3 regions of the Paraburkholderia sp. 2C genome follow, and region 3 is predicted to be linked to each of the others. Evidence: predicted binding sites of a transcription regulator. Region 3 holds the regulator's gene; each other region holds the start of a gene.
The links. Region 3 encodes FliA, which starts transcription of late flagellar genes. Its sites were predicted from a motif close to CTAAAGTTTNNNNNNNNNNNGCCGNTA; they were not measured.

Region 1 (7,356 bases), on a different contig from region 3:
GCTGCGCCATGCCGTTGTAAAGGCGGTCGTGCAAGGCCGGATCGAAGGTGCTCGTCGTTTCCGCGAGCATCGCCTGCGTGATCACGAGTTCGCCGACGAGGTTGATCAGCTGGTCCACCTTCTCGACGCCGACGCGAATCGAGCTGCCCTCCGCGCTCGCGGCCGCGGCCGGACGGGCCTTGCGGTCGCCGTCGCCGGCCGGGTTGGCCTGCTGCGACGCGGCGGCCGGTGCGGCTGCGGGGGTGCCTGGCGCGACCGCGGTTGCCGGTGCGGCCGGCGCCGGCGTTGCGCTTGCCGCCGGCGCGGGTGTAGCCGCGGCGGCCGCAGGTTGAGCAGCCGGCGCTGCGGCCGCCTGTGCCGCCGCTGGTGCCGCCGCTTGCGGCGCGGCCTCGACCGCTGGCGCGGCCGGCGCCGCCGGTGCGCCTGCTTCCGCCTGCCCGTCGCCGTCGGGCGCGCGGCCGCGGCCGACCGAGATCTGGCTCTCGTCGATCACGAAGCACAGCACCGCGACGATGTCGTCGGACGGCACATCGGTTTCGAGCCACAGCGTCAGATCGCTGCCTGTCTTCACCTGTCCGACGATCTGACCGAGGTTGCCCAGCTCCTCAGCGAGCAGCGCCTCGTCCTTCTCTCCCACGCCCCGTAGCGTAATTTTCAGATGCGGCCCGGCGGCGTCTGCTGCGCCGCTCGTTGCCGGTGTTGCGGTTGTTGCGGTTGTTGCCGATGCTCCGGCATCGATGCCGTGACGCTCATTCGCCGCGTCGAAGGCCTGATCGATGACATGTTCGGGCGGCGAGCCCGCAGGCGCTTGCGCGGTGGCCGGCGCAATCGTTGGCGCAGCGGGTGCGGGCGCTTCGGCCGGCGCCGCCGCTGCCGACGTGTCCGCACCGAAGCGGTTCTCCGCGTTGAGCCGCTCGAGCTTCGCGCAGATCGCCGCGGCCACCGCCGCGTCGGGTTCCTGGCTCGCGCGATAGTCGGCGAGCTGCCCGGACAGCACGTCCTTCGTTTCGAGGAACGTGTCGATCATGTCCTTGCGCAGCACGAGTTCGTTGTTGCGCGCGCGATCGAGCAGCGATTCGAGGATGTGCGTCGTCTCCGTCAGCGCGGTAAAGCCGAACGTCGCGGCGCCGCCCTTGATCGAATGCGCCGCGCGAAAAATCGCAGCGAGATCTTCCGGGTCGGGTTGGCCGACGTTCAGATTGAGCAGCAACTGCTCCATCTGCGCGAGCAGTTCATCCGCTTCGTCGAAGAACGTCTGATAGAACTGTGTGATATCGAGTGTCATGCCTGGTTCACCGCGAATATTTCTGTCTGCTGGGCTCGTTGCTGCCTGGTTGTCATTTGCTGCGTGACGGTGCTTCAGGTCGGGTCAGGTTCAAGCGGGCGCATCGAGCGTCGAAACGAGTTCGGTCAACATATCCGGATCGAGCGGTTTCTCGATCCAGCCCGTTGCGCCCGCCGCGCGCGCCGCTTCCTTGAATGGCTCGCCGGATTCCGTTGTCAGCAACAGGATCGGCGTCGCCTCGTAGGCGGGGTTCGCGCGCAGCAGTGCGATCAGGTCGACGCCGGTCTTGCCCGGCATGTGCTGATCGGTCAGCACGAGATCGAACGCCATCGCGAGCGCGTGCTCCAGTCCTTCATCTCCATCTTTCGCGACCGTCACGTCGTAACCGGCGGTCGTCAGCGTCGCGGAGAGAATCTCCCGCATGGCGGCTGAATCGTCGATCGCGAGAATGTGCCTGATCATGAAAACCTCGCTGCGTCTCGAATGTTGGTTTACTTGATCTGTCCTGCTGCGGGCGTGACAGGGGCCGGCTGCGGCGTCGTGATGCCCGGCGCCGCAACGTCCGGCACCACCACACCCGGCGCCCGCGCGGCCGGCGCCGGGCCGCCCGCCGTCGCCTGGCCGATCTTCTGCACGAGCGGCGGCGAGAACGATGCCGAACCGCCCGCGTCGTCCGACAGCGTGGTGGTGGTGGTGTCGTCCTGGTTCATCTGCTCCTCGGACTTCTTGTTGAGCACGATGATGCTGATGCGCCGGTTTTCCGGATCGAGCGGATCGGCCTTGTTCAGGTTCTGCGTCGACGCGAGGCCGATCACGCGCAGCACCTTCGATTCGTCCATGCCGCCCGCGATCAGCTCGCGCCGCGACGCGCTCGCGCGGTCCGCGGACAGCTCCCAGTTGCTGTAGCCTTTCTCGCCGCCCGCGTACGGCACGGCATCGGTGTGGCCCTGCACGACGATGCGGTTCGGCACGTCGTTCAGGGTCTTGCCGATCTCGCGCAGGATGTCGCGCATATACGGCTCGACTTCGTCCTTCGCGGTCGCGAACATCGGCCGCTTCTGCGAATCGACGATCTCGATGCGCAAGCCCTGCAGCGTCGAGTCGATGCGGATCTGCTGCTTGAACTGGCGCAGCACCGGGTTCGCCTGGATCGCGGCCATCAGCTTGACCTGCAGGTCGTGCAGACGCACCTGTTCGCGCCGCTCGAGCTGGCCCTGGCTCAGCGCGGCCGCCTCGTCGTCGTTATGCGCGACCGAATGCGTGCCGTTGCGCGTCTGTCCGTCGGTCTGGCGCATCACGCCCTGGCGGTCGGTCGACACGTCGCGGCCGCCCGCGCGAATCACGCTCGAGTCGGTCGAGCTGCGGTCGCCGCCCCACAAGGTGATTTTCAGCGGCTGGTTGAAGTAGTCGGCAATACCCTTCAGCTGCACGGTGGAGGCCGAGCTCAACAGCCACATCAGCAGGAAGAACGCCATCATCGCGGTCATGAAATCCGCGTACGCGAGCTTCCATGCCCCGCCGTGGTGGCCCTTCTTGTTCGGCGCCGAGCGTTTGACGACGATCGCGCGATCCTTATCCTTGCTCATTTCGGCTGCTCCGCCTGCTCTGCCTTACTTCGCTTTCACGCGCCGCACGTGCTCTTCGAGCTCCGCGAACGACGGGCGCTCGGTCGAAAACAGCACCTTGCGGCCGAACTCGACCGCGATCGCGGGCGCATAGCCGTTCAGGCTCGCGAGAATCGTGACCTTGATGCACTGGAACATCTTCGTCGACTCGGTCACGCGCTGTTCCGCGACGCTCGCGAGCGGCCCGATCAGGCCGTACGACAGCAGAATGCCGAGGAACGTGCCGACCAGCGCCTGCGCGATCATCTGGCCCAGAATCGCGGGCGGCTTGTCGGCGGACGCCATGGTGTGCACCACGCCCATCACCGCCGCGACGATACCGAAGGCCGGCATCGCGTCGCCGATCTTCGCGAGCGCGTGGCTCGGCGCTTCGCCTTCCGCGTGATGCGTTTCGATCTCTTCGTCCATCAGGCTTTCGATTTCGAAAGCGTTCATGTTGCCGCCCACCATGAGCCGCAGGTAGTCGGTCAGGAATTCGACAATGTGACGGTCCGCCAGAATCTTCGGGTATTGGGTGAAGATCGGGCTTTTCTCCGGATCGTCGATATCGGCTTCGAGGGTCAGCGTGCCTTCCTTGCGCGCCTTGGCGAGCAGCACGTACAGGAGCGCCATCAGCTCCATGTAGACGTCCTTGTTGTACTTCGAGCCCTTGAACAGCGTCGGGATCACGCGGACGGTCGCCTTGATCGTCTTCATCCCGTTGCCGAGAATGAAAGCTCCGACGCCCGCGCCGACAATCATCAGCACTTCGACGGGCTGCAGAAGCGCAGCCAGGTGGCCGCCCTCCAGCACGTAGCCGCCGAAGACGGACAGCAGCGTCACGAGTGTTCCCAGGAAAATCAGCACCGCGGAGCCCCCAAATTAGGCGACGGAGATCGTCGTTAATTGGGTTTACGGCAGGGAAACGAAAAACCTTTGACGGAAAAGCCATCTGCCGCCCCCCGTGTAAACCTTGGGGCGGCGGCGCTTTGCGGGAAGATCAAACCGCCGCGCGGGCCCGTTCGTCGGCGGCCTTGCGGGTCTTTCCGGCCCGCGAAGGCGGCTGGCACAATCCGCAGACGAAACCCGCGCGCGGATCGTGCGCGTGCGCGACGAAATGTCCGCCGCAGCGCGTGCACGGCGTCAGCTGCAGCATGCCGGAATCGAAAAAACGCACGAGCGTCCAGGCGCGCGTCAGGCTCAGCACGGGCTCCTCGCCGTGCATCTGCACGTGCTCGCGATACAGCCGGTAGCCCTTGACGATCGATTGGATCGTCTCGCAGCCGCCGCGCGCCGACATGAAGCGGTAAATGTTGTAGAACAGCGACGAGTGGATGTTCGGCTGCCACGTCATGAACCAGTCGGTCGAGAACGGCAGCATGCCCTTGGGCGGCGATTCGCCCTTCAATTCCTTGTACAGCTTGATGAGGCGGTCGCGCGAGAGGCTCGTTTCGGCCTCGAGCAGTTGCAGCCGCGCGCCCAGCTCGATCAGCTCGATCGCCAGCGTGATTTCGCGCACCTCGAGCACAACGCTCTTAGTGGCCATGCGCGCTGTACTCCATCTGATCGAAACCGGCGGCGCGAGCGGCAGCCGTGGCCGGCCGGCTCGTCGCGCTCACGCCGCGCGAGGCGGCGAAGTGTGTGCACACCTGCAGCGCGGCGCGGCGCATCAGCCGATCTGCTCCACCGGCTGGCCCGCCATCAGAATCGCCGAGTGCGCCTGACTCACGGAAGTCGGCTTGCCCTTGTCGGCGAGCGAAGAAAGGATCGCGTGGTCGTCGAAGCGGAAACGGCACAGCAACTGGTTCGACGCCGACAGCTTCACGGTCTGCGCAAGCGTCAGATTGACGAGCACGTCGGCGAGCTGCTCCGAGATTCCCATCCGGAACATGCCCATCGGCTTGTCCTCGCGCAAAAGACGTTGCGCGAGCAACAGATACGACAGGTTCACTTCCTTGATCTCATTGAGCATGTCACTACGGGCGACGGTAGCGCTCATGATTCCCCCGAATTCGAATCCTGATTGAAGCCTGATTGGTCTTGACTGGTCTTGTCTGGCCTGCACGAAATCGTTTGCTCTTTCGCGTCCGCTGGGTTTTTTCAGGGGACACGATCGGCAGTGTGATGACCGTTGATGCATTGTGTCCCTAGCCGTTTCGCACGAAAAGCGGACATTCGCCCGTCTGGACGACGGAATCGTCCATTAATGCTGTAGGAATTTTTCCTACAAAAACAGGGACTCAACTTCGAATGCTTCGGGGATATTTATTTGGCGGGCCGACTGGCCGGCGCGGGGAAAGCGGCGAGCGAATTATAGGGCGATTTCATGCTGCCGCAACAATCGCCGTGTAACGGCGAACGCGCCTCTTGCCATGGGCGGGCCGCCTCGCCGATCATGTCGGGCGGCTGCGGAGCCTTGTCGCGCAAGGATCGACGCTCGATCGTGACAATTGCAACGACGTTCGTTTCCCGCTGTAACAACATTAAGCGTTTGAAAAATAGGTCGAATTATCGCGCTGGATACCGATAATGAGCCTTAAGGGATAACCCGATTCGGCTTCGAGGCCGCCATCGGGCGAGCGCACCCAAGCTTCATCCAGGTCCGCCTGAGCGCCGCCCATCCGTCCGACCGGCATTCGCCTTCCGCTGCGCTTTTGCGCCGCCGTGCGAAATAGCCCTTTGAACAGGAGTTCATACAATGCGAATCGCACAAATCGCGCCGCTTTACGAAGCCGTTCCTCCGAAGTTCTACGGCGGCACCGAGCGAGTCGTGTCCTATCTCACCGAGGCACTGGTCGACCTGGGCCACGACGTGACGCTCTTCGCGAGCGGCGATTCCGTGACGTCCGCGAAGCTCGAGGCCGCCTGGCCGCGCGCGCTGCGCCTCGATCCGACGATCCGCGACGCGATGGCGCCGCACATGCTGCTGCTCGAACGCGTGCGCCGCATGGCACACGAATTCGACGTGCTGCACTTCCACCTCGACTATCTGCCGTTCCCGCTTTTTTCGCAGATGGACACGCCGTTCGTGACCACGCTGCACGGCCGGCTCGATCTGCCGGAACTGCAGCCGATGTTCGATACGTTCGGCGATGCGCCGGTCATCTCGATCTCTGACTCGCAGCGCCAGCCGCTGCCGCAGGCGAACTGGCTCAACACGATCTACCACGGCCTGCCCGATCAGTTGCTCACGCCGCGCGCCGATCGCAAGCCCGAGTACCTGGCCTTCCTCGGCCGGATCTGCCCGGAAAAGCGCGTCGACACGGCCATCCGGATCGCCGCGCAGACGGGTCTGCCGCTGAAGATCGCCGCGAAGGTCGACAAGGTCGATATGGACTACTTCAAGGCGGAAATCGAGCCGCTGCTGTCGCAGGCGAATGTCGAATTCATCGGCGAGATCAACGAGGCGCAGAAGCCCGAGTTTCTGTCCGGCGCGAAGGCGTTGCTGTTCCCGATCGACTGGAGCGAACCGTTCGGCCTCGTGATGATCGAGTCGATGGCGTGCGGTACGCCAGTCATCGCATTCAACCGCGGTTCGGTGCCTGAGGTGATCGATCACGGCGTGACGGGATATATCGTAGAAGACGTGCAGGGCGCCGTGGCCGCGCTCCAGCGCATTGACGAGTTGTCGCGCGAAGAAATCCGCGCGCAGTTCGAAAAGCGCTTCAGCGCGAAGACGATGGCGCAAAACTATGTCGACGGCTATATGACGCTGATCGAAGCCCAGCGTCGGCCGATTCTGCGCCGCGTGGCCGCCGCCGGCTGATCGGGCGTCATCTGGAAACGCAGCGCGTGGCGCCGGGGGCTTGAACCGTCGGCGCCATGCGGCTGGCACGTTCGGTTCGATTTCGTTTTTGGTTTGACCTGGTTCGCCCGGCAATAAGCGTTTTCCCGGAGTTGGGTTCGGTTTTCCGAGAACGCATGGAGCGTCCGCTTCCGGCGAATTAACCGATGTAAAACGTTTGCGCACCTTCATATTGAGCTAGAAGTGTGCATGGCATGCAAAAGCCGCCTTTGGAAGGCGGCTTTTTTATTGCCTTGCTTCGAAGCCGGCTATAGCCTGGCTATAGCCCTGTATAGCTCACTCGGCAGCCGGTCGGATTTTCGGGCAAACGGTTTGCCCGAAGCATTTGGATCGGCTTTCAGAACGCATTAGAGTGCTTCGACCCGTTCGCAGCCAATTCTGAATAGACCCGCCGAATTGACTCGAACTTGAGTCAGATTTCAGTACAGGCGGGACTGCAATTGCGCAACCGCGTATGGATCAGACCACGAACGGTTACGCAATATCCATACACTTTGATTACGCCTCACCGATCAGGAAGCGGTCGCGGCTCTTGCCGGCAATCCATTTCGGCGGCTTGCCGCGCCCGCTCCATGTACTGCCGGTTTTCGGATCGCGGTATTTGGGCGGCAGCGGCGCCTTCTTCGGCGGACGCCCGCGCCGTGCGGCGGCGGCAAAGCCCA
Region 2 (7,356 bases), on a different contig from region 3:
GAACGGCGGCGACACACACATAACCCGGGTCGGCCGCCGCAAGAACTTAGGTGCTGTTCTGCGCAAGCGCGCCATTACTGTTGGCGCCGCCGAACAGCTGCGTCAGGAAGCGCTGGTTCTGTTGAGCCTGCGCCATGATCGTGTTCAGCGAGGTGAACTGGTCGTTGAACTGCGAGGTCAACTGCTTGGCGAAGTCGTCGAGATCGTCCTGCTGTTTCACGAGGCTGGTGATATCGGCGGTCAGGTCGGTCGTGCGCTGCGTAATGAGACCCTTGAACGGGTCCGTATACGTCGCCGCAATCGAATCGAGCTGCTGCGCAAGGCCGTTCGTATCGTTAAAGAGCGCGCTCAGAATCGCCGGATCGCTCGACACCACGTCGTCGAGCGACTGACCGGCTGCGTTGTCACCGATCTGCAGCTGCGCGAACGGCTCGCCGCCCGTATTGGCCTGGAAATTGATGCCCAGCGATGCGAGCGTGCTGGACAAACCGCCGCTCGACACCTTTGCGCCCACAATGCTGCCGAGTGCCGCGCCCAGCTGGTTGATCATTTCGTCGCCGAGTAGCGTGCCGCCGGTGCCTTGCACGCCTGCGGTGCCCGGCGCGGCAAGCGAATTCAGCTGATCGATGACGGCGTTATACGCCGATACGAACGAAGACAGGTCGCCTTCGACCGAGCTTTCGTCGGGCGCGACCGTCAGCGTCTGCGATCCGACCGTCTTCGAGTTGGTCGGATCGAGCGTCAACGTCACGCCCGAAATCGCGCCGGAAATCGTGTTGGTCGAACTCGTGACGAGCTGGCCGTCGACGGTCAGCTGCGCGTCCTGCGCAGCCTGCGTTTGTGTCCAGAAGCTGTTACCCGCCGTAACCTCCGACGCGCCGACGGGAGGGCCGGGGTCCGTGCTGGTGCCCGATGTCACATCGAGGTCGGAAAGCGCGGTGGGAGTCTGCTGGTTGACGCTGACATTGATCGAGTTCGCCGCGCCCGGTGTAGTCGATTGCAGGCTCAGCGACGCGCCGTTCGCGCCCTGGATGATGCTCGCCTTGATGCCTGGGTTGCCCGATGCCGAGTTGATCGCGTTTTTGATGTCCTCCAGGCTGTCGTCCGACGAGTCGACACTGACCTGAAACGACTTCGCGCTCGTCCCGCTGCCAAGCGAAATCGTGATGGTGCCGCTGCCCATCGCGGCCGCGTCGCTGGTGCTGAATGGTTGCGACGTGAGGATCTGCGACTGCGCGACTTGCGTCACGTCGAGCTGATAGGTCTGTGCCACTGCACCCTGGCCGGCTTTCGCGGTAATCCCATCGCCGCTTAGCGTCGCGGAAAACGATGAAAGCGCATCGCCGCTCAGGAACGGGCTCAATGCCGTCTGCAGCCCGCTCAACGTAGCGGACAGCGAAGCGAGCCCGGCGATATCGCTTTTGTCTATGCCTGCCTGCGTGGTCAACTCGGCGGACTGACCGGCGACCTTGTCTTGCACAAGCGCCGCCACGAGCGATTGCGTATCGACCGTGCTGCCGGTCGATTCGTCAATCAGCGCCTGGGCGGCCTGCTGAACCTGGGCGGCTGCCTTGGCGGCAGCAGCGGCTGCCGCCGAGGCAACGGGTGAAGTCGACATATGAAAAGCTCCATGCGGCCCGTCTGGCCGCTCACTCCCGCATTCGCGGTATAGGACGTCGCAATGCTTATGTGTTCACGTTTCGCGGATGAGCCTTTACTGCATGCATTGCCGGCTCATCCGCGTGCGTTACTGCGTGCTGCTTGCTAAAAGCTGACTTCTACTGTCCTTCGAATCCGCCGGCGGCGAATCTTATTGCAGAAGCTTCAGCACTTGCTGCGGCTGCGAGTTCGCTTGCGCGAGCACCGAGATACCGGCTTGCTGCAGCACTTGCGCCTTGCTCAGGTTCGCCGTTTCCTGCGCAAAGTCGGCGTCCTGGATCGTCGACTGCGCGCTGGACAGGTCGGTCGACTCGTCCTGCTGGGATTGCGAGATGCCGGTCAAGCGAGTCTGCGCGGCCCCGAGCGATGCCTGGAGGTTGTTAATGGTGGCCAGTGCGTTGTCGATAGACAGCACTGCATTGTTCGCTCCTTGCGTGGTGCTGATGTCGATATCCGCCACCGAGGTCGGCGTATTGAGCGCGTTGACGGACGAGAGCACGCTGTTTGACGGCTGCGTGCCCGCTGCAGTCGACCCGATCGTGCTGCTGGGCACGGTGGCAAACGAGATGGCGCTTACACCGCCGCCAGCCGTCGTCGTCAGGTTGAAAAGGGCCGCCTGGGCAGCGGCCGGAACCGCCTGGCCGTTCTGGTCGACGAACTTCACACCGCCGGAACCGTTCGCTTCGACCGTGATCGAGGTAATCGCGTTCTGCGTGGTCCCCGTGGCATCGAGACCGGTCGTCGGATCGATGTCGATGTCCGAAATCGTGCCGAACACCGTGTTGTTCGCAGCGCCCGAACCAGCACCAACGGCGGCGGAAATCGCCGCCAGCTCGTTCGCCGGCGTGAGTGCGCCCGTGCTGTTCAGCGACAGCGACGAAATGCCGTTGGTCGTCGTCGTGGTGAACAAGGCCGCCGACGCAGCCGTCGAAATCGCATCGCCGTTCTGGTCCGTGAACGTGAAGCCGCCATTGCCGTTCGCGACGACGTTGATCGACTGGATCGTGCCAGGGCTGCCGCTGGTATTTTCGGTGCCGTCGGCATTCAGGTTGAGACCCGATACCGTCCCGAGAATCGCACCGGACTCGGCGATGCCGCCACCGAGCGATCCGGCCGAGACGCTCTGGCTCAGATTGATCGCCACCGTCTGGCCGTCGTTCGCGCCGACCTGCACATTGACAACACCGAGTTGGCCGGTAAGCAGATTCAAACCGTTGAATGTCGTTTGCGAAGCAATACGGTTGACTTCAGCGATCTCCTGCGCCACTTCCGCTTGCGAGGACTGCTGGTTCTGCGCCGTCTCCGTACCGCCCTGCGCTTCGTTGGCCAGCGAACGGATCGTCTGCAGGGCATTCACGATTTGCGAGAGACCTGTGCCGGCAGTCTGCACCAGCGACACGCCATCGTTTGCGTTAGAGATGCCCTGATTCAGGCCGTTGATCTGCGTTTGCAGCGTGGTGGCAATCGCCAGACCAGCCGGATCGTCCGCTGCGCTGTTGATGCGCTTACCCGACGACAGGCGCTGGATCGACTGGTCAAGCAAACTTCCGGATGCGTTCAGGTTCTGCTGTGCGACCAGCGACGGGACATTGCTAAATATTGAAAGAGACATGCGGTACTCCGTAGAAGGGTAGTCTGATCGTTGACAACATTGACGTCGGCGGAAGCATTTACGCGTTGCTGGCCACCTTAGCCTGCGTTGACGGCAAGGGAGCACGATGCTTGAGAAGCAAAGGGCACGCATGCCCGCAAAGACAAGAGAAAGTCGTCGCATGGTCAAACTCCCGGCTAGCCATTGGCCCAAGATAGCTTCGCCCAATGGACCTAAAGGGAGAAATAGATATGAAAGGAGCTGAAAGTCTCCTTCGATCGAAGACTTTGGATAACGAAAGAAATGCTTTCGAAAACTCTAAAGATATCTTCGCCGCGCGCGCATCAGGTCATTTAAATTTCCATTTATTACTGGCTTCGTTAAACGAACGTAATCGTGACGAAGCGAGTCAGAAAATCGCTGCAAGCTTTGCGGAAACGTTGGCGCTGGATGGCTCGTTCCGCAACAGGCTCAGCAACAAGGACTTCGCCGCATGTGTAAGTGCACTGGCGAAGTGGGACGACGAGATCTTCCAGAAAGCGGCGGTCAGACTTGCGGCGCGACTCGAAACAGACAGCCTGCTTTGCGATGCTTTAACGGGTCCCCAGATTGCCGATTGCCTGACTGCCTTCGGCAAGTGGCATAAAGACGATGCTTGCCGGCGAGCGGGACTTCGACTGTCCGTGAGGCTGGCCAACGATGAGCCACTGCGTCAAACGCTCGACGTGCGTGAGGTCATCGAATGTCTGAATGCCTTGTGCAAATGGGACAAGGAACCGATCTGCCGCGCCACGGGGATTCATCTCGCAGCACGGATCACGATGGATGCGCCGCTCTGGAACGACTTGAACGGCCATGAGATCGGCAGCTGCCTGAACGCGCTGAGCAAGTGGCACGATCACGAAGCCTGCGTTAAGGCCGGCGCACATCTCGCCCGACAGATCGTGACGAACGACGGTCTGCTGTCGCGCATGAATGGTCATGCAATTGCCAACGCTTTGTATGCGCTTGGTAAATGGCCTGGAAATGAGGCTGTTTTCTTTGCGGGAAGGCGCTTGGCCACGCGCATTGTTACGGATGAAACGGTCGTAAAGCAGTTGAATGGTGTACGTCTCGCAAATTGCCTCAGCGCGTTAGGCGAATGGGCTTTAGACTCTGCTTGTCAGCGCGCAGTGGTTCGGCTCGCCAAGCGCGTCGTGGAAGACGGTCCGTTGCGACACAACCTGAACGGACGGCATGTTGCCGTGTGCCTGCACACGTTGGCAAAGTTGCATAACGAAAGAACATGCCGTACAGCGGTGAGCCAATTGGCACGTCGTCTTGCGACGGATGCTGCCATATGCAACCGCCTTAGCGCCAAACATGTTGTCAATTGCCTTAAGTCTCTTGGAGAGATGGAAGACGATCCTGCATGCCGGTCGGCAGCGGTCAGGCTTGCACAGCGGCTCCTTACGGATAGCGTGCTCGTCGCGCAATTGAGCAACGAAGCGGTTTCGGATTGTTTGACTGCGTTGTCTAAATTGCAAGCCGAAGCCGCTTGCCGCGATGCCGTCACCCGGCTTTTACATCGCGCCGTGGCAGATGAAGCACCGCATGAAGGCCTTGATGCGGCAGTTATGCAACGCAGTTTTGGTTGAGTTGTCAGGTACGTAGCATGATGCATTTCGTCAAACAGGCAACCCGAAGCAAGTCAGCCAAGACCGAAGGCGAATGGTGCGACCTCGTCAGAACGAACTGGAGCATGGAGTGCCAGTTCGAAAGAGGAGTCTCGCGCGAACTGCTGACGGCGTCCTGGTACATGGGCGATCTTCGCTTCGAGGCTGCCGAACTGTCCGGTCAGCAATGGACATGGACGCCGGGCCCCGGTCTCGACGACTGGCGCAAGAACACGCTGCTGCTGTTCCTGATCGAAAGCGGGACGATCGAGATCGAACAGGATGGCAACCAGGTCGAGCTCGGCGAAGGTTCGTTGCTGCTCTTCGACGGCAGCATCAAATACACGCAGACTGCGCGCGCGGATTCGCGCGGCATGATCCTTCGTGTATCGAAAGCTTCGCTGGAAACCAGAGGAAAGGTCTTGTCGAGCCGCGAAATGTTCGTGGCCGATGCCACGTCGCCGGACGTCGCATTGCTCAAGTCGCTGATTGCGGGTGCGGCCGCCTACGGCGAGCAGTGCAGTTCGTACGGCGCGAGGCTCGTTGCGGAGCACCTGACCGATCTGATGGAAATCGTCACCGACGACCTGACGGCGCCGAAGCGCGTCACGAGTTCGGACGCCCTGCTCAAGCAGGCCAAGCGCTTTATCGAACGCAACGTGGCGAACGAACAGATCGATATCGACTTCGTGGCTGCCGCAATGGGTGTTTCAAGGCGCTATCTGACCAAGCTCTTCGAGCGCGATGGATCTTCCGTCATGCGCTACCTGTTGCAACAGCGGCTTGCAAGGGCCAACAAGCTTCTGACGAATAGCGACGATCGCGTTCGTATCAGCGACATCGCGTGGCAGTGCGGTTTCGTGAGTGCAGCCCACTTCAGCAGGGTCTTCAAGAAACATTACGGCACGAGTCCCACCACGATCCAGCGCGTTCGGCCGGCTCATTCCGCGAGGTAAGCCTCGGCGCCCAAGCACGCCTTGACGTTCGAGGTTTAAGGAACAGGTCTTTTTGGCTTACGTCCGGAAATGAAATAGATGACGAGCAGCAGCAGTGCGACCGCCGCCGGGCACCAGCGGAAATCGGTCGGCACCTGCATGCGTCGGCCGAGCTTGGGGTCGGCCATTGCCGTCGATAGCGCGCCGAACTTGTCCAGCCGCTGATAGCCAAAGCCCGCATGCGCGGCCAGCGCGCGAAGATAAGGCTCGCGCAATGCCGACAATTCCTCGTGCCCGCCGGTATCCGCACCGCCACGCGAAGGTACCGACTGAATCACTTCATCGGCATGCCAGAATCCGATACGCACGCCTTGCGCATTCGTATGCGGAATCGGCGCCGGCTGATCGCCGCCGACCCCGACGATCCAGCCATTGGCCTGCCCTTGCGTCATGCCGCGAATGCTCGTCTCCGATGGCGCAACGGGCGGCGCTTCCTGTCCGTCGGTGATAAAGACCACCGCGGCTTTCGATTGCCCATCCGACGCCGCATGGACGGCCGAGTAAAGCCCGCCCTGCGCGATCACGCTGCTGTCGGCCCAACGCATCTGTCCGCCGATCTGATCGAGCGACGACAGTAATGCATCGTAATGCGAACAGACTTCCACCGGAACGAAGAGCAACAATGAGCGCGTGCCCGTAAAGACACTCCAGCCGACGCGCGAGCCGCAAGGCAGGCGCTGCAGCGCCTGCTGCATCGCCCTCTTCGCGAACGCCAGCCGGCTGATGGGGCGCCCGTTTAGCGTGACGTCCTCGGTATCCATGCTCTGTGTAATGTCGAACGTGACGATGTAGCTCGATACGAGCCTCGCACGCGCAATCGGCGGCATCCATACGGCTGCGATCAGCAGCAACGCGGCCGCGCCAAGCAACGCGTAGCGGCGCGTGAAGCCGGTCATGCCGCTTTTGCCGGGCTTCACGGCAGCTCCTGTGGCTGCGCACCGCGTACTCTGACGCTGCGCCGCTGCTCGATATCCTGGTCCGTGTCGGCCTCTTCGGCCGATTCGGGTGCGAGACGCAGCGCGCGCTCGAGGTTGTAGCGTGCATCCCAGTCGGCCGGATCGTCGCGCAGCAAATCGCGGTAGCGTGCCTTCGCCGTCTCGAGCAACGGCAGCGATCGCAGCGGCCCGCGCGCGTCGTCGCCTGCCGCTTCGCGCAACGACAGGTTTGCCAGATCGAAAAGCGCGGCCCGCTTGACGTCGACCGGACCGGGTTCCAGCAGCAGTTCATTGAGCAGCTTGCCCGCGTCGGCCTCGCGCCCCGCCGCGGACAACGCGACTGCGCGCGCAAGACGCACCCGCGGCGCCTCGTCGGCAGGTGAATTCGAAAGCTGCGCGACTGTCGCGCTGCGCATGGCATCGATGGCATGGCTCATGTCGACCGCCCGCTGCAGCGTCACCGCGTAGTACACGGTGACGCCCGCACAACAGACCGCGGCGCCGCCGAACAGCAGATGCAT
Region 3 (7,356 bases):
ATCTGCTGGCCCGACGGCGAGCGCGAGCCGCCGAGCGGGTCGACCGCGAAGACCACCTGCTTCGCGCGATACGGCTTGCCGTCCGGACCGGTCGTGCTGTCCGCGTTCGCCAGATTCGACGCGGTGACGTTCAGGCGCTGCGACTCCGCAGTCAGCGCCGAACCCGCCACCTTGAAGATGTTCATCAATGACATGGCCTTGCGAGCCTCCTTCGTTGATCCCGTAGCGTTAATTGAGTGCTGCTGCCTGGCGGGTTATGCCGTTATGTTCTGTTAGCTGCCCGACGTGATCGCCGACAGCAATCCCTTGATCTGCGACGACACAAGCGTCATGCCCGATTCCAGATGCAGCGTGTTGTCGGCGAACTGCACGCGTTCCGAGTCGAGGTCCACCGTGTTGCCGTCGAGCGCGGCCTGCGCGGGAATCCGGTACTTCAGCTGGCCGTAGTCTTCGGCCGGGCCACCCGTCGGAATCAGCCTCGCCTTGCCGGCCATATGGCCGGCCGCGGTCGTCGCGAGCGTCATCCCGCTCGTCACGCCGGCCGGTTGCGTCATCTGGAGCCGCGATGCACCGGAACCCGCACCCGACTCCCCGCCGGCCTGGCGCAACGCGCCCGCGAGCGACGACGAGAAGTTGATGTCGCGCGCCTTGTAGTTCGGCGTATCGGCGTTCGCAATGTTCGACGACAGCACTTCCTGCCGGTACGCGCGCACGTCGAGCGCTTCCTTGTTGAACGCAAAATCCTGATCGAGCCTGTCAAGCATCGGGCATCTCTCCGTATGAACGGTCCGCGGCCATATTCGCCTGCCGCCCTTGCGCATGCTGGCCGCGGCGCATGTCCGGCGGCGGCGAAAGCAATACGCAAAGGCTTTTTCGCATGGAGTGCATCTTAGGGGCGCGATGCAAGGGCCAATTGAACGAATAGCCGGGGAAGCCCCCCTCTATTCAACGTTTGCCGTGAGAGGCCGCTCCCTAGAATGCGTCCTGTACCGTTCAGTCCCTGCGGGCCGTCGCGGCTCGCGCGTCCGTCCTTGTTCTGGAGAGTTGCCATGGCCCTGCCCGCTTTTGCTGCCCTGCCCGGCGTGTCTCGCGCCGCGCGGCTGCGCGGCGCGGCGCGGCCGGGGTGGCCGGGGTGGCCCGCGTTGCGCGCATCGCGTGTTTTGCCGGTTGCGGCGTTGCTCGGCATGGCCTTGCCGGGCGCGGGCTTGCCCGTCGTGATCGCCGCCGGCGCGATGCCCACGCTCGCTTATGCGCAGGACAATGGCGGCCCGATCGTGATTCCCGGTCCCGGTGAAAAGAATCCCGCCGATGCGCAAGCGCTTGCCGCGCGCATGGGCATGACATCTCATCCGGCACAGCCGAGCGCGGCCGCGCTCGCCGCGCTGCGTCCGGCACGCGCGGCGCAGCGCGCCTTCGACGCCGATGCCAGTGCAAACAACGGCGAAATCGTCATTCCCGGCACCGGTGAGCCGGGCGCGCAAACGACGGCGGGCGGTTATGCCGCGAACGCGACGCGCGGGACGGTCACGACCGGCCGCGTCCTGACTGCCCGCGCGCTGCCCGGCGTGCCGGTGACGCTGCAACCCGTGACGGTGCAGCCGCCTGCCCAAGGGGTGGCGCCGGTTGTTGTCAGCAACGCGCAGGCGCGCTACAGCGTGCCCGCTTCCGACATTCGCGCGGCCGATGCGGCCGATGCATCGGCGCCGGTCCAGATCGATCCGCTTTCCGCGCGCGGCGAGCCGCCGCAACTCGGCGGCCCCGGTGGCACGGCGGCGATCAGAACCCAGGCGGCCAGCGCGCAGCCGATGACGGCAGAGCAAGCAAGCGCGGCGCAGATCAAAGCCGTGCAGCAGTGGGCCGCGGCGAAGGCCGCGCAGCCGCAGCCCGCGTCGGCGGGACAACCCGGCTTGAACGCACAAGCCCCGCGGCAAGCGGCGGCAACAGGCGCGGCGCAACCGTCTGCGCAATTGGCCGCTCAGGCGTCCGCGTCCACCGCTCAAGCCGCCGCGCCGGCCCCTCAACGCCTCGCACCAGCCGCACCAGCCGCGCAACTCCAGCCCGTGCGTTACACACCGCGCGCGGCCGTGGCCGGCGGCACCGTTCCGGCCGTCGCCACGGTCAACGCCGGCGGCGCCAACACGCTTGCCGCGAGCGCGGCCAATGCCGCCCCGGTGCCCGCCGGCCAGCAGGACGGCGAGACGATCCGCGCAACCGCGCTCACGTTTCTCGAGCAGCAAACGGCCGGTCTGCCCGGCAAGATCACGATTACCGTCGCTCCCGCCTTTCCGCGCGGCCTTGCGGCCTGCACGGCGCTCGAGCCGTTCATGCCGGTCGGCGCACGGTTGTGGGGACGCACGTCGGTCGGCGTGCGCTGCGCGGGCGCGCGGCCATGGACGCTCTATCTGCAGGCGCGCATCTCGCTGCAGGCGACCTACTACACCGCCTCGCGCCAGATCGCTCCGGGCGAAACGCTGACCGCCGCCGATCTCGTCGCCCACGAAGGCGACCTCGCGACCTTGCCGCAAACGGTGATCACCGATCCGTCGCAAGCGGTCGGCGCGGTCGCGCTCGTGCGTATCGGCGCCGGGCTGCCGCTGCGCCAGGACACGATTCGCGGCACCACATCGGTGACGGTCGGACAGACGGTGCGCGTCGTCGCGTCCGGCGAAGGGTTCTCGATTTCGGCTGAGGGCAACGCGATGAACAACGCGACGCCGGGCCAGCAGGTGCGGGTCAAGACCATGAACGGCCAGATCGTGACCGGCGTGGTGAAAGACGGTTCGACCGTCGAGATCCAGATGTGAAGGTGCTTACCGCGTCTCGCGAACGGGTTTCAGACACGGAAAAGGTGACGGAAGACGAAAAAACAGTGGGCTGCGGTTGCGCTAAAGTTTCGGCCGGCGACTGCCGATATCACAGTCAAATCGTTCAGGAAGCCCATCGTGAAAGTCGATTCCAGCACCAACCCGAATCTGACGCCGCTCAACAACGGCGTGCAGCGCGGCCAGCAGGGCGAAACCGCCGCTGCCGGCCCGAACACGGCACGTACGCCGGTCTCGAGCGGCGGGGCGGCGGCGGCGGACGTCAGCCTGTCGGCGCTCGCGGGCCATTTGCAGAGCCTCGCCGCGTCGGGTTCGGCCGATATCGATACGCAGCAGGTCGAGTCGATCAAGCAGGCGATCCGCGACGGCTCGCTGAAGATCGATGCGTCGAAGATTGCCGATGGCGTGCTCGAAACCGCACGCAGCCTGCTGCAAGGCACCCAGCCGTCCGGCAGCTGAGCGTCCGAACGTACTTTTTCAGGGCGCGCTCACTGGCGGACGCATGTAGAAACCTGCGCCCGCCTGCGTCATGCAGGCGGATTAACGTTTGAGTGAGAGATGAAAGACGCCCTGCTTGACACCATCATCGACGAATACGCGACCGTCGAAGCTTTTGCCTCCTTGCTCGCCGTCGAACAGAAAGCGCTGACCACCGCGTACCCTGGCGAAATCCTGAAGCCGATCGTCGAACAGAAGACCTCGATGGCCGACAAGCTCGCCATGCTCGAGCGCGCACGCGAAGGGCATCTGCGCGAGCGCGGCCTGCCGGCCGGCAAGCGCGGGATGGATCTCGCCGCCGCCACCGATACGCGCCTGGACGAGCAGTGGCGCCTGCTGCAGAAATCGGCGGAACGCGCGCGCAAGCTCAACTTCAACAACGGCCTGATGATCCGCACGCGCATGGACTACAACCGCCGGATTCTGGCGGTGCTGCGCGGGACACCCGAAGTGGCCTCGTCGTTCTACGGCCCGGACGGCAAGGTGCCGATGTATTCGGGGCTGTAGGCGAAGCGCGCTTCACGGGGCGGCGCTCAAGTGCAACCGGGGTGCCCTTCAGGTATCACTCAGGTCCGCGAGAAAATCGCGCGCCCGCTCCGACAGATCCAGTTCGAACTTCACCGCAAGCGCAGCCGCCGTCGCCACGCGCGGCCGCGCCTTCTTCTCGATTTTTTCCGCCGCCGCTTCCAGCAAGTCCGGGTAGCGCTCCATCAGCGCATCGATGAGCACCGCTGCCTGACGGCGGTCCTTGCCGGCCTTCGCGGCAAACGCGGGCCCGCGCAGCGTGCTGACAACGAGTTTGTGAAGCGCAAACCTGGCGGGGTCCGGCACCGTGACCGGAACCGCATGTTCCTTGCCGAGCACAAAACCGCTCGTCGCCTCGGTCAGCAAATATCGGAAGTACGGCAGCCCCGTTGCGTGCGCGCGCAAGTGCGGTAGCGGTTTCGTTTCGTACGCTTCGGTGCCCGGCACGAGTAGATCGACCTTCAACGGTTGCCCGCGCGCCTTGAACGGGGTCGCGGGGCGGCGCGCATCGAGTTCCGGCACTTCGAGAAAAGGCAGGCTGCTGTCGCGCAGAATATCGAGGAAGCTGCGGTTTTGCGGAATCGCGACCGAAATCGCGCCGGTACTGCCGATATCGATGTCTTCGGTCCGGTAGTTCGCCGACATGCGCACACCGAGCCCGTTCAGCAGCGCACCGAACGCGTGCGAGCCGACCAGTACCCCGCCGTGACTGAAGATGCCCGCGTTGTAGAGCGTCGCGATGGTGAGGGCGGCGGAATTGTCGGCGGCGGCAAAGCCGGACTTGCGCAATACCTGAACGTCGGCGGCCAACCCACGCATCTGGAGGCTTTCCTGCATTTTCGCGTCGAGCGTGGCATTGGTTAGCGGCTCGCCCGCGCGGCCGAGCGATGTTTCGACGCGCTTACCCGATGCAAGATAAACACGCCAGTAAACGTAGTTTTTCCCGTCGACGACCTTGATCGAGGCGGAGCCAGGCGAGTGAAGCAGGATTTGCGTCTGCGCGGCGGCACGCTCCGCAACGGAGGCGTACAGCGTTTGCAGCGCATGGTTGTAAAAAGTCGGCATGACGGCGAGATTTATACCCTACGATTGCATTGTAGGGTATAAGGCCAGCCGGCGCTATTTATACCCTATGATTTGATTATGGGGTATAAATTCCCGGCAAACCCTTGCCGGACGCCACTACCCTTTTCAGCTCTCCTCGGCCGCCCACGCCATTTCACGCAAGCGTGCACGCAGCCGCGCGACCGCCTGGCTATGCAGCTGGCACACGCGCGATTCGCTGACCTCGATCACGGCGCCAATCTCGCGCAGGTTCATGCCGCGCTCGTAATACAGCGACATCAGCAGCTTCTCGCGCTCCGGCAGCCGCTCGATCGCTTCGATCAGCGCGCCGCGCAGGCTCTCGTCGAGCAGCGCGGACAGCGGGTCCGAGTGATCGACGCAATAGCGGTCGAGGAACGGTTCGTCGTCGGCGGAGCGGTCGAAGTCTTCGTAGTAGATCAACTGGCTGCCGTGCAGGTCCTGCAGCATCGCCTGATACTCTTCGAGCGGCATCTTCAGGTGCTGCGCGATTTCGGCTTCGCTCGCGGCGCGGCCGAGCTGCTGCTCGACCTGATGCACGGCCATCTCGAGCTCGCGCGACGTGCGCCGCACGCTGCGCGGCAGCCAGTCGTTGCTGCGCAGCTCGTCGAGCATCGCGCCGCGAATGCGCTGGCTCGCGTAGGTTTCGAACTGCGCACCCTGATCTTCCTTGTAGCGGCTTGCGGCGTCGAGCAGGCCGATCATGCCGGCCTGGATCAGATCGTCGAGGTCCACGCTCGCCGGCATCTTCGCCACCAGCTGCAGACCGAGCCGCCGGACCAGCGGCGTGTATTTCGTCAGAACGTCGGCCTGAGAAATCTTTCCTTGAGCGTTGTACATCGAGCTCCCCTTGTCCGCTGCCTGTCAGGCGTGTTGTGCGGACGGTTGTTCGGCGTGTGACGCCGTCGTGACTGCCGCGCTCGCCGACCACGGCGCGCGCGATGACATCGCTGGCCGCATCGGCCAGTACTGCAGTTCCGCGGCGAGGTGCCGGAAGTCGCGCGCGGCGGGTGTCGAAGGGAAGGCTTCGACGATGCAGCGCGACAGTTCCCCGGAGCGCGTCATCAGCGGGTCCGCCGCGACGCAGCCGGCGCCCTCGAGCGCCACGGTCAGATAACGCCCCGCGACAGCCGCGAGGTTGTCGAGCGCGAGCTGCGCATCGGTGACGCTGTGCACCTGATTGACCAGCACGCGGAATTGGGCGATCGCATACGCGTAGTGCAGGCGCTTCATGCACGCGTACGTATCGGTGATCGCCTGCGCGGCGACGCGCGTGACCATCATCAGGTCGTGCGCCTGCAGCGCGAGGTCCGACAGCATGCCGTCGCGCTCGAACTGCACGTCGATCAGCACGACGTCGGCCGTGCTGTCGAACACGGCGGCCAGTTGCGACGGCTTGCACATATCGCGATGGCTGCGCGGCGCGGCCAGCACCGCGAAGCCCGCGCTGTGGCGATCGGTTGCCGCATCGAGCGCCATCTCGCCGCGCGTAAACGCGACGAAGCGTTCGGCCGCGGCGCCGTTGGGCGTCGCGGCGATCGCGTGCGGTTCGCCCGCATGCTCGTCGACGACGAGCACGTCCTTGCCCTGCGCCGCAAGCGCCGCCGCGAGATTCACGACGGTCGTCGAACAGCCGACGCCGGCCGTGCCGCCGGTGACGGCGATCGCGCGCGAACCGTGGCGCGCCAGCAGGCGCCGCAGTCCTTCTGCCTGATCGGACACGAACTTAGCCAAACCGGACCTCATGCTGCTCGGCAGTCGAGCGTGCGGACAGCGCGGAGAGCAGACCCGGGACGTCGTCTTCCTGAGGGACGAACGGCGAGTGATCGCGCGGGATGCAGAACGCGCTGCGAACGAGGAATTTCTTCGTTGCGACGTAGAGGTTTTCCGGCACTTTCTGGCCGGTCGAAACGTAGTGCACGGGCAACCGGTAGCGCAGCACCGCGTCGAGCGTGCTGCCGAGATTGGTCGCTTCGTCGAGCTTCGTCAGGATGCAGCCCGCGAGCGGCTGCTTGTCCGGCGCGCTTTGATAGGCCTGCACGACTTCGTTGAGCGTGTCGCCGTGGCAGGTCGCGTTCAGCAGCAGCAGGCGCTGCACGGGTTGGCCCGCGCGGGACAGCATCGCGATCTGGTCCGACACGAGGCGGTCGCGCTGGCTCATGCCGATCGTGTCGATCAGCACGATGTGCTTGTTGCGCAGCTCGGACAGCGCGAGCTGCAGATCGGCGCCGTCCTTCACCGCGTGCACCGACACGCCGAGAATCTTGCCGAAGATGCGCAGCTGCTCGTGGCCGCCGATCCGGTAGCTATCGGTGGTCAGCAGCGCGACCTTGCTCGCGCCGTAGCGCATCACGCAGCGCGCGGCGAGCTTCGCGGTCGTGGTCGTCTTGCCGACGCCCGTCGGGCCCATCAGCGCGAATACACCGCC

Region 1: motA (flagellar motor stator protein MotA) is a predicted target of FliA. The motif match lies at 3,802-3,828, and genes of this name have one in related genera.
Region 2: ACYPXD_RS09020 (flagellin N-terminal helical domain-containing protein) is a predicted target of FliA. The motif match lies at 3,360-3,386, and genes of this name have one in related genera.

The regions. Positions count from the first base shown of each region.
Region 1 is NZ_BAAILL010000065.1:10,233-17,588, forward strand. Features, by position in the region: gene cheA (chemotaxis protein CheA) at 1-1,285, opposite strand, end outside; gene ACYPXD_RS28985 (response regulator) at 1,376-1,747, opposite strand; gene motB (flagellar motor protein MotB) at 1,777-2,871, opposite strand; gene motA (flagellar motor stator protein MotA) at 2,896-3,756, opposite strand; gene flhC (flagellar transcriptional regulator FlhC) at 3,890-4,435, opposite strand; gene flhD (flagellar transcriptional regulator FlhD) at 4,559-4,888, opposite strand; gene ACYPXD_RS29010 (hypothetical protein) at 5,373-5,588, opposite strand; gene ACYPXD_RS29015 (glycosyltransferase family 4 protein) at 5,588-6,655, shown strand; gene ACYPXD_RS29020 (H-NS histone family protein) at 7,193-7,356, opposite strand, start outside.
Region 2 is NZ_BAAILL010000032.1:190,308-197,663, forward strand. Features, by position in the region: gene fliD (flagellar filament capping protein FliD) at 47-1,618, opposite strand; gene ACYPXD_RS09020 (flagellin N-terminal helical domain-containing protein) at 1,811-3,271, opposite strand; gene ACYPXD_RS09025 (hypothetical protein) at 3,502-4,887, shown strand; gene ACYPXD_RS09030 (helix-turn-helix domain-containing protein) at 4,905-5,861, shown strand; gene ACYPXD_RS09035 (vWA domain-containing protein) at 5,897-6,817, opposite strand; gene ACYPXD_RS09040 (MxaK protein) at 6,814-7,356, opposite strand, start outside.
Region 3 is NZ_BAAILL010000037.1:4,532-11,887, reverse strand. Features, by position in the region: gene flgC (flagellar basal body rod protein FlgC) at 1-194, opposite strand, end outside; gene flgB (flagellar basal body rod protein FlgB) at 273-764, opposite strand; gene flgA (flagellar basal body P-ring formation chaperone FlgA) at 1,050-2,804, shown strand; gene flgM (flagellar biosynthesis anti-sigma factor FlgM) at 2,943-3,281, shown strand; gene ACYPXD_RS16695 (flagella synthesis protein FlgN) at 3,381-3,827, shown strand; gene ACYPXD_RS16690 (GSU2403 family nucleotidyltransferase fold protein) at 3,876-4,910, opposite strand; gene ACYPXD_RS16685 (RNA polymerase sigma factor FliA) at 5,037-5,768, opposite strand; gene ACYPXD_RS16680 (MinD/ParA family ATP-binding protein) at 5,793-6,662, opposite strand; gene flhF (flagellar biosynthesis protein FlhF) at 6,655-7,356, opposite strand, start outside.